One region of the Burkholderia sp. Tr-20390 genome, then DNA from elsewhere that is predicted to be linked to it. Evidence: riboswitches for the same ligand, from Rfam matches in the RefSeq annotation. Region 1 holds a riboswitch; the other holds the start of a gene.
The links. A riboswitch is a leader RNA that binds a small molecule or an ion and turns the genes downstream of it on or off. The one in region 1 is predicted to bind manganese.

Region 1 (4,420 bases):
TCCATCGCATGACGCGTCTTGTCGAGATCGGCGGGCTCGACCCACACCTGCAGCAGCTTCTCCTTGCCCGAGCCGGTCGTGATCGTTTCCTCGATCGCGACGAGCTTGCCCGCGACCAGCGCGAACAGGTAGCTCGGCTTGCGGAACGGGTCTTCCCACTTCGCGAAGTGGCGGCCGTCGGGCAGGTCGCCCGAATCCACGAGGTTGCCGTTCGACAGTAGCACCGGGTACGCGGCCTTGTCGGCGCGCAGCGTCACCGTGTACGACGCCATCACGTCCGGACGGTCGAGGAAGTAGGTGATCCGGCGGAAACCTTCGGCTTCGCACTGCGTGAAGAAGTTGCCGCTCGACACATAGAGGCCCGACAGCGTCGTATTCTGGTCAGGTGCGCATGCGCTTTCGAGCGTCAGCTCGAACGCTTCGGGCACGTTCTCGACCGTCAGCCCGTGTTCGTGCGCACGCACGGCGCCATGCGGCGCGCCATCCAGCCAGGCGCCGAGGAATTCGAGCGCTTCGCCCATCAGCTCCAGGTGCGGCGCGGGCGCGGCGTCCGGATTGCGGCGCACGCGCATCGTATTCCTGACGATCGTACGGGCCGGCGCAAGATCGAATTCGAGCGCGACGGCATCGATGAGGAAGGCCGGCGGCGTGTAGTCGGCGCGGCGGATCACGGTGGAGGAGGCGTTGTCGGACATGGTCGTCGAGATCGGTGGAGTGGGGGACGGGCCCGTGGCACGGGCCGGGCGAACCGGGCCATTGTACAAAGGCTGGCGGCCGCGTGCCGGGCGAACTTTTTACCGGTTCCGGGAGTCCGCGTATTATCGGCATCCCGTTACGGTTCGCGCGGTGCGACGAACGGGTGACGGATCGAAGAGGATCAACATGAAACGCGAATGGATTCAACGCGGTGCGTGCTGGGCGGCGGTGCTGTGCGTGGCGCTGCTGACCGGCTGCACCAGCTACGTGACGACCCAGGTCACGGCCTTCTCCGACTGGAGCGGCAGCGACGCGACACGCACCTATGCGTTCACGCGCACCGAGGCGCAGAAGAACAGCATCGAGCAGTCGACCTATGAGCCGATCGTCGCGAACGAGCTGTCGACGTATGCGTTCCGGCAGGTGCCGCAGGCGCAGGCGCGGTATCTCGTCGGGCTGACCTATGCGGTCGGCAGCGATCTCGTGACGGTGCCGCAGCCGGTCTATTACGATCCGTGGTTCGCGCCCGGGCCGTACTGGCGGCGCGGGCCGTGGGGCCCGTGGGGTCCCTGGGGGCCGATGCCGGCCGGCTACGTCGCGCAGACGTACCAGGTGTTCGACTACACGCTCGGCATCCGCATCACCGAGCGCGCGACGGGCAAGGAGGTGTACAACGTGTCCGCGCGCACGACCGGCGACAACGGTACGCTGCTGTACGCGATGCCGTTCCTCGCGCGCAGTGCGCTCGCCGATTTCCCGCTGTCCAACGGCGCGGTTCGCTCGGTCCGGCTGCCGGTCGACAAGCGCGGCGGCCCGGCGGCGCCGGCCGCCAACGAACGCGTGGTGCCGGCCGCGCCCGCGTCGGGTGCCGCTGCCGCGAAGTAACGCGGGATCCCTCTCGGCGCGGCCGTCCGGCCGCGCCGGCCATGCCCTTCCGTCAGACCCCGATACCCAGCAGCGCCAGCGCGCCGAGCACGACGAACAGCACGGCCGCGATCGCGTGCACGAGCTTCGTCGGCAGGCGGTGCGCGAAGCGGTCGCCGAGCAGGATCGCGGGCACGTTCGCGAGCATCATCCCGAACGTCGTGCCGGCCACGACACCGAGGTAGTCCTGGAAGCGCGCGGCCAGCGCGACGGTCGCGATCTGCGTCTTGTCGCCCATTTCTGCGAGGAAGAATGCGACGAGGGTCGCACCGAACACGCCGAGCCGTGAGCGGTTGGCATTGGCTTCGTCGGCATCGAGCTTGTCCGGCACGAGGATCCACAACCCCATCGCGATGAACGAGAACGCGAGCGCCCAGCGCATGATCGACGGTGTGACGAGCACGCCGAGCCATTCGCCGAGCGCGCCGGCGAAACCGTGGTTCACGAGCGTCGCGACGAGCACGCCGAGAATGATCGGCACCGGCTTGCGATAGCGCGCGGCGAGTACGAGGGACAGCAGTTGGGTCTTGTCGCCGATTTCAGCGAGGGCGACGGCGCCGGTGGAGATCAGGAAGGCTTGAGACACGTATGGGGTTCCACGGGCCGATGTTGTGCGTGCGAGCGACGATCCACCGCGCGCCGGGCCCTGATGCGGCGCGCTGTGAACCATCGGTCTCGCCAGGCCTCGGTGGCTGCGTCCGCCATGGCCGTACGGCCAAGTCTGTTGACGGACGCCTCCGTCACGATGCGCGCCGGGAGCGCGGGACATCGAGCGGAGCGGCTACTCCCCAATGAGCGGCGAATTCTAGCACGGTGCGTTGCGCGCGGGAAAGCGGTTGGCGGGCGCTGTGCCCGGAGTCGGGGCGGGATCGGCGTACGGCAGTCTCGGCGGCCCGGCACGCGCGGCGGTGGAGGCCCGCGCGGGCCGGGGCGACCCCCGGCAGGTCGTTACGCGGCGGGGCGGCGTGCCGCGCCGCGCTCGTGGACGAGTTGGCCGGCCGCATAGGTGCGGTACACCGCGCGGTCGTCGCCGAGCAGCGCGAACGCGAACAGCAGTTCCTCGAGCGAATCCGCGCGTTTCGTGCGGCGCGCGAGCAGCGGCGTGGCCTGCGGATCGAGCACGACGAAGTCGGCCTCGGTGCGCGGTGCGAGCGTGCCGACCGTATCGGCGAGGTCGAGCGCCTGCGCGGCGCCGGCCGTCGCGAGCCAGAACATTCGCGTCGCGCTCAGGTGGTGGCCCGACAGCCGCGCGACCTTGTGCGCTTCGTTCATCGTCTGCAGCATCGAGAACGACGTGCCGCCGCCGACGTCGGTCGCGAGCGTGACGGGCACGTCGTATTCGCCGGCCTTGTCGAAATCGAACAGCCCGCTGCCGAGGAAGAAGTTCGACGTCGGGCAGTGCGCGACGACGGTGCGCGTCTCGGCCATCCGGCGGCGGTCCTCGTCGTCGAGGTGGATGCAGTGGCCGTACACCGCGCGCGGGCGCAGCAGCCCGTAGCGGTCGTAGATATCGAGATAGCTGCGATGGCCGGGGAACAGCTCGGCCACCCATTTCACCTCGTCGACGTTTTCCGCGACGTGGCTCTGCACGAACACGTCCGGATGGCGGCGCGCGAGTTCGCTGCACGCCTCGAGCTGCGCCTCGGTCGACGTCGGCGCGAAGCGCGGCGTGAGCGCGTACATCTGGCGGCCCTTGCCGTGCCAGCGGTCGATCAGCTCGGCACTGTCGTCATAACCCGATTGCGCGGTATCGCGCAGGAATTCGGGGCAGTTGCGGTCCATCAGCACCTTGCCCGCGATCATCCGCAGGTCGCGCGCATCGCTTGCCGCGAACAGCGCATCGGCCGACTGCTTGTGCACCGTGCAGTAGACGAGCGCGCTCGTCGTGCCGCAGGCGAGCAGTTCGTCGACGAAGAAGTCGGCGACTTCGCGCGCATGCTCGGGATCGCCGAACTGGCGCTCGGTCGGGAACGTATACTTGTCCAGCCACGGCAGCAGGCCCGGCGCCGGCGACGCGATCATGTCCGTCTGCGGATAGTGGATGTGCGTGTCGATGAAGCCGGGCACGATCAGCTTGTCGCGCAGGTCATGGACGATCGCGTCGCGCGCGAGCGTCGCGGCGAGCTGCGCGTACGGGCCGGCCGCCACGACCTTGCCGTCGTCGACGACCAGAAGGCCGTCGGTCTCGTAGTTCGCGGCCTGGCTCGATTGCGCCGGGTCGCCGTTGAAGGTCAGCAGCTGGGAACGGAAAGCGGTTTGCGTCATGACGAATGGTCCTGCATCAAGGTAAGGCGAACAGAAGAAAACGGGCGACGCCGCACGGGGGCAACGTGGCGCCTGGCGAGCGGGTGCGGCACGCTGCGTGCGGCACGACCGGAAGCGATTGCGCGGGCGAACGTGGCGGCCGAAGCCGCCGGCGAGTGGTTGCCGGCGGGCCTCGCAGCCGTTGCGCTCACGACCGATGCGGCCGCGCGCGAAACGGCAAATCGCGACGGCAGGCATGCGCGAGCGACGACGCACAGCGCCGTCGCCGCGCGCTCACGCCCGCGGTCGTCCCGGCGCAAGGCCGGGCCGGTGGTCGCGAAGCGGATGCCGTTGCCGTGTTTCATCTGTCAGCGTTCCTCGATGCCGGCCGTCACGCGGCCTGCCAGTACGCGTCGAGGCGCGCGTACAGCGCGTCGCGCTGCGCCGGTTCGATGAACGACGCCTCGAAGCCGTTGCGGATCACCGCATGGACTTCGGCATCCGTGAGTTGCAGCCCTTCGGCCGTCGCGAAGTAGTTTTCATTGACGTAGCCGCC
Region 2 (4,420 bases), on a different contig from region 1:
CGTGACGCCGCTCGGCACGCGGCTGTGCCGTCCGTCCGAGCAGGTGCTCGACATCCTGCCCGATCCGCAGAAGGGGCCGTTTGCGAAGGAAGACGGCGAAATCGTGATCGATGCGGAGGGCAAGCGTGTCTGAGCGACTGAACGATCTGCCGCAACTCGATGCCACGCTGTTTCGCGTGCCGGACGCGAGCCGGTTGCAGCCCGCGCAGCCGTCGACGCATCCGCCTCGAATCGTGTTGCTCTACGGGTCATTGCGCACGCGCTCGTTCAGCCGGTTGCTGGTCGAGGAGGCGGCGCGGTTGCTGGCGGCGATGGGCGCCGAAGCCAGGATCTTCAATCCGGCCGGCTTGCCGCTGCCTGACGATGCGCCCGACGACCACCCGAAGGTGGCCGAGTTGCGCGAGCTCGTGCAATGGTCGGAGGGCATGGTGTGGTGCTCCCCCGAGCGGCACGGCGCGATGACCGGCGTGATGAAGGCGCAGATCGACTGGATTCCGTTGTCGGTCGGCGCGGTGCGGCCGACGCAAGGCAAGACGCTGGCGGTCATGCAGGTCAGCGGCGGATCGCAGTCGTTCAATGCGGTCAACCAGATGCGCGTGCTCGGGCGCTGGATGCGCATGCTGACCATCCCGAACCAGTCGTCGGTCGCGAAGGCGTTCATGGAATTTGGCGACGACGACCGGATGAAACCGTCCGCGTATTTCGACCGGGTCGTCGACGTCATGGAGGAGCTGGTCAAATTCACGCTGCTGACGCGCGACGTCGGCGTGTATCTGACTGACCGCTACAGCGAGCGCAAGGAAAGCGCCGAGCAACTGTCGCAGCGTGTGAACCAGACGCGCATCTGAATCGCTTGCGGGCCGCCGGCGCGATGAGGCTTCGTTCGCGCCGGGCAGCAGGATCGCGCCCGGCGCGTCCATTGAGCCATTTCAGCGCGCCAGCGTCAGGAACAAATACCCCGCATACCCCGCGCCGTTCGCGAGCAACGCCCAGATCGCGAGCCCGCGCGTGCGTGCATTGACGCGCAGCCATGCCGCCGCCGCGAGCGTGATGATCACGCCGGTCAGCACTTCGGGGCGCGGCTCCCACGGCGTCAGCATGATGCCGATCGCCGGCAGCAGCGTGCCCTGGAACACCATCGCGCCGGTGATGTTGCCGAACGCGAGCGTGTCCTTCCTGCGGCGGATCCACAGCACGCTGTTGACCTTCTCCGGCAGTTCCGTCGCGATCGGCACGATGATCAGCGACAGCAGCAGCGCCGATATGCCCAGCGCGTGCGACACGCCTTCCACGCCGTGAATGAAACCCTTCGCCCCGCCGACCAGCAGCGCGACGCCGAGGAGCAGTTGCAGCGCGATCGTCGCGAGGTTGGTCGGCACACCCAGGCGTGACAGGAACATCGTGTGCGGCGCCTCGGTGCCGTGCCCGGCATCGACGAGCTGGCTCGACGCCCGGAACGTCATCACGACATACATCACGTAGATGCCGACCAGCGTCGCCGCGAGCAACGCACGCACGGCCCCGTTGTGATGCGGGACGAACATCGCGGCGGTGGCCAGCGAGAACGCGGCGAGAAAGTAGTTCATGTCGCGCACGAAGCCCGTGCGTTCGGGCGCGATCGTGCCGCGCAGCCCGCGCGAGCGGATCACGGCGAGCGTCATCAGGAAGGTGGTGAGCGTCGCGAGCATCAGCGGCGCGCCGAGAATCGCGCCGACGCCGATCTCCTCGTTCACGGCCTGGTTCGCGGTGCCGCCGGCGAGCGCGAGCAGCGGCACCATCGTTTCGGGCAACGCGGTGCCGACGGCCGCGAACAGCGAACCGGTGACGCCTTCGGAAATCTTCAGGCGTTCGCCGAGATGTTCGAGCGCATTGGTGAAGACCTCGGCGGCGATGAGGATGACGACCAGCATGAACGCCAGTTCGACAAACATGAGAGTCATGCGGCACCTCCGCAGGCATGCGCGCGGACGGCGGCGAAACGCGGGGAGAGGGCGGTGTGGGACATGGGGACTCCGTGGTCGGACGCTGACGAACCATGGCGCATCCGCCGACGTCCGACCAGGAACGACGCGATGCGCCCATGGTCTCGCCAGGCCAATCAGGCTGATCGTGCCACGGCTGCAGGCCGAGTGTGTTGACACGATCGCTTTCCGGGGACGGAAAGCAGGCTACTCCCCAAAGACGAAAGGCAGTCTAGCCGGGCGGATTGCTTTCGACAAGCCTTCATCTCAAATTCCCGGCAGAACCCGTCGCAGCAGTACGCGCGCCTCTCGTCGGTGATGTGCTGCATCTGTCCTTTGAGGGGCGGCAGGCTAATCATGCCTGAGCGATGGGCATGGACTGACGATCTGAGATGGTATTGACGAACGGTTGTCGACCATCTTCGTGTGACCGGAGTGCAATTCCGTCAAGAGCGTTCGTGGCGGGATGCGATACACGTACCACCGCGGCTCGCCGAGGCGAATCTGTTCATTCCACGCGCCAGGCACTCGTGGATGCTGACACGGTTGCCAAAATGGATAGACAAGAGGCTGCGGAACTCGAGGACCCAATGTCGGGCTGTCTGGCCACGAAACCTTCCGTAACAATCGTGCCGCCGGAAAACTGCTCGTGCCTCTACGACCCACGTAGGTTTGGCTTGATCTGGCAAGTCATCCTCATTATTGCCGTTGGGTTTGTGGTTGGAATTGTCGGGGTTTTGATTACGCTGAGACCGGTTCTCTTGCGAATCACTATTCAAGCGTTATGCTCGACGTCAAAAAAGTCCCGTATTACCAGCTGGAATCTGGAGTCTTCTATCGCGGCAAACGGTGGAAATGTCGCGCTGGCGTGGTCGGATGCGTTCCCATCGACACGCAGCAAACAATCTCGTTCGACAGGCGTGCGCCGAACGAGCCACCATCGCCGCCCAAGACACCCGTTCCGGTCAAAGCGCATCACACGTCCACTCCTGCGCCAGCGCCCACCAAACCGCAACCGAGCGACAAGCCTCGAGACGCGGAGCAAGCCGACAAACTGCCCAAGTTCGATCTTCAGGACATCCCCAAAGCGATGGACAAGATGGGCTGGCCAATCTCGGCCAAGCTCGCGCGAGAATGGTTTGCGCGCCCAAGACACGTCTATGACGACGACCTCAATTCTGTACAGCCGATCGATGACACGACGGTTTCCCTGGATTGGGCGCTGAAATTTCGCGGTGCAACCGAGCGATTCAATCAACTTGTCCGGCAAGCGATTTACACACCGAATGCCGCACGAGCAGTCACGAAAGTCCTGGCGCCCGTGGTCGAGCGGAGTTTTTCGGCCGGGCAATTGAATGCAGCAGGTATCGCTATCGACACCTCACCGTTTCTGAAGGACCCGCTCCAGTTTCACATCGCCTGGGGATTCCAGTACCAGCCCGTCTCATCCCTCGACACGCTTGACGGTACCGCGATGACTGATTTGACCGGCGCCCTGGCGAACTTCAATTTCTACGCTGCCGTAGGGAAGGCTGCCGTAACTGGCGAACGCTTTTATCAATACGAAGGCAAGAACAAGATATTCTGTCTCGAGCCTGTCGCACAGATTACCCACGTCTATGTCTACATCAAAGACAGCTACTCGTTCAACGACGATTCGCTTTCCAAGAGCCAATACCTCGGCCACTGGAACAAGAACGGGATGGTTCTGTCCTACGCCGCGGCAGTCAACGATTTTTTCAAAGGCAGCAACTTGAACGTCGGGAACTCGACTATCGAAGAATGGCGCTACCTCCCCACGGGCGAAGAGGTCGACAAGCCGATCGACAAACGCACAAGCCTCTTTCGGAAGTTCCTGGCGAAGGATGTCTACTGGCCTGTTCATAACAAGACGTACCGCGACTGGAGGTCGGCGCATAATCGTGGTGGCGACTTCATGGTCTACAGTCGCCCCAAACTCATCAAGCTGAACAAGCCGATCATTCTGAAATTCGATACCGTATGCAGAACCATCCCGGCCGAGCAATGAAGGCGATCTCCACCGTTTTCAAAGTGGTCTTGACCGTTGTCGTCTTGTGCCTGGTTGTCGCCATTGCGTGGATGTTCCTGCCGGCCCACACGCGGAACGCGATCACGCTTTTCTCGCTCAAGAATGCGAAGGGCATGATCTTCGCCATCACGTCGATCATCTTCGTGCTCTACTTCTACTGGTTTGTTAGAAATATCGACCACTTCAGCCGAATGAAACGCGTAGGACTGGCGGTCGTCACGCTGAGCTTCCTGGTGTTCTTCTATCTCGTCAACTTTCGCGGGATCACGACCGACGACACCGATTGCCAGCGATTCAACTACAACGCCAAGCTGAACGGTGGCGTCAAGCAGATCGATGGCACAACCTATATCGTCAACATCTGCGGCAGTGGCCGCAGCGGCAATGGCCTTTTTGCTGATCAGAACGA

Region 2: linked by a shared signal. The riboswitch ahead of G3N98_RS02885 (sodium:calcium antiporter) and the one ahead of G3N98_RS36665 (TMEM165/GDT1 family protein) in region 1 are both predicted to bind manganese.

The regions. Positions count from the first base shown of each region.
Region 1 is NZ_JAAGPC010000265.1:9-4,428, forward strand. Features, by position in the region: partial or broken gene pepN (aminopeptidase N) at 1-695, opposite strand, end outside; gene G3N98_RS36660 (DUF4136 domain-containing protein) at 883-1,581, shown strand; gene G3N98_RS36665 (TMEM165/GDT1 family protein) at 1,634-2,206, opposite strand; yybP-ykoY riboswitch at 2,285-2,422, opposite strand; gene guaD (guanine deaminase) at 2,569-3,885, opposite strand; gene G3N98_RS36675 (adenosine deaminase) at 4,256-4,420, opposite strand, start outside.
Region 2 is NZ_JAAGPC010000004.1:73,444-77,863, reverse strand. Features, by position in the region: gene arsC (arsenate reductase (glutaredoxin)) at 1-133, shown strand, start outside; gene arsH (arsenical resistance protein ArsH) at 126-848, shown strand; gene G3N98_RS02885 (sodium:calcium antiporter) at 930-1,940, opposite strand; yybP-ykoY riboswitch at 2,022-2,189, opposite strand; gene G3N98_RS02880 (DUF6402 family protein) at 2,746-3,990, shown strand; gene G3N98_RS02875 (hypothetical protein) at 3,963-4,420, shown strand, end outside.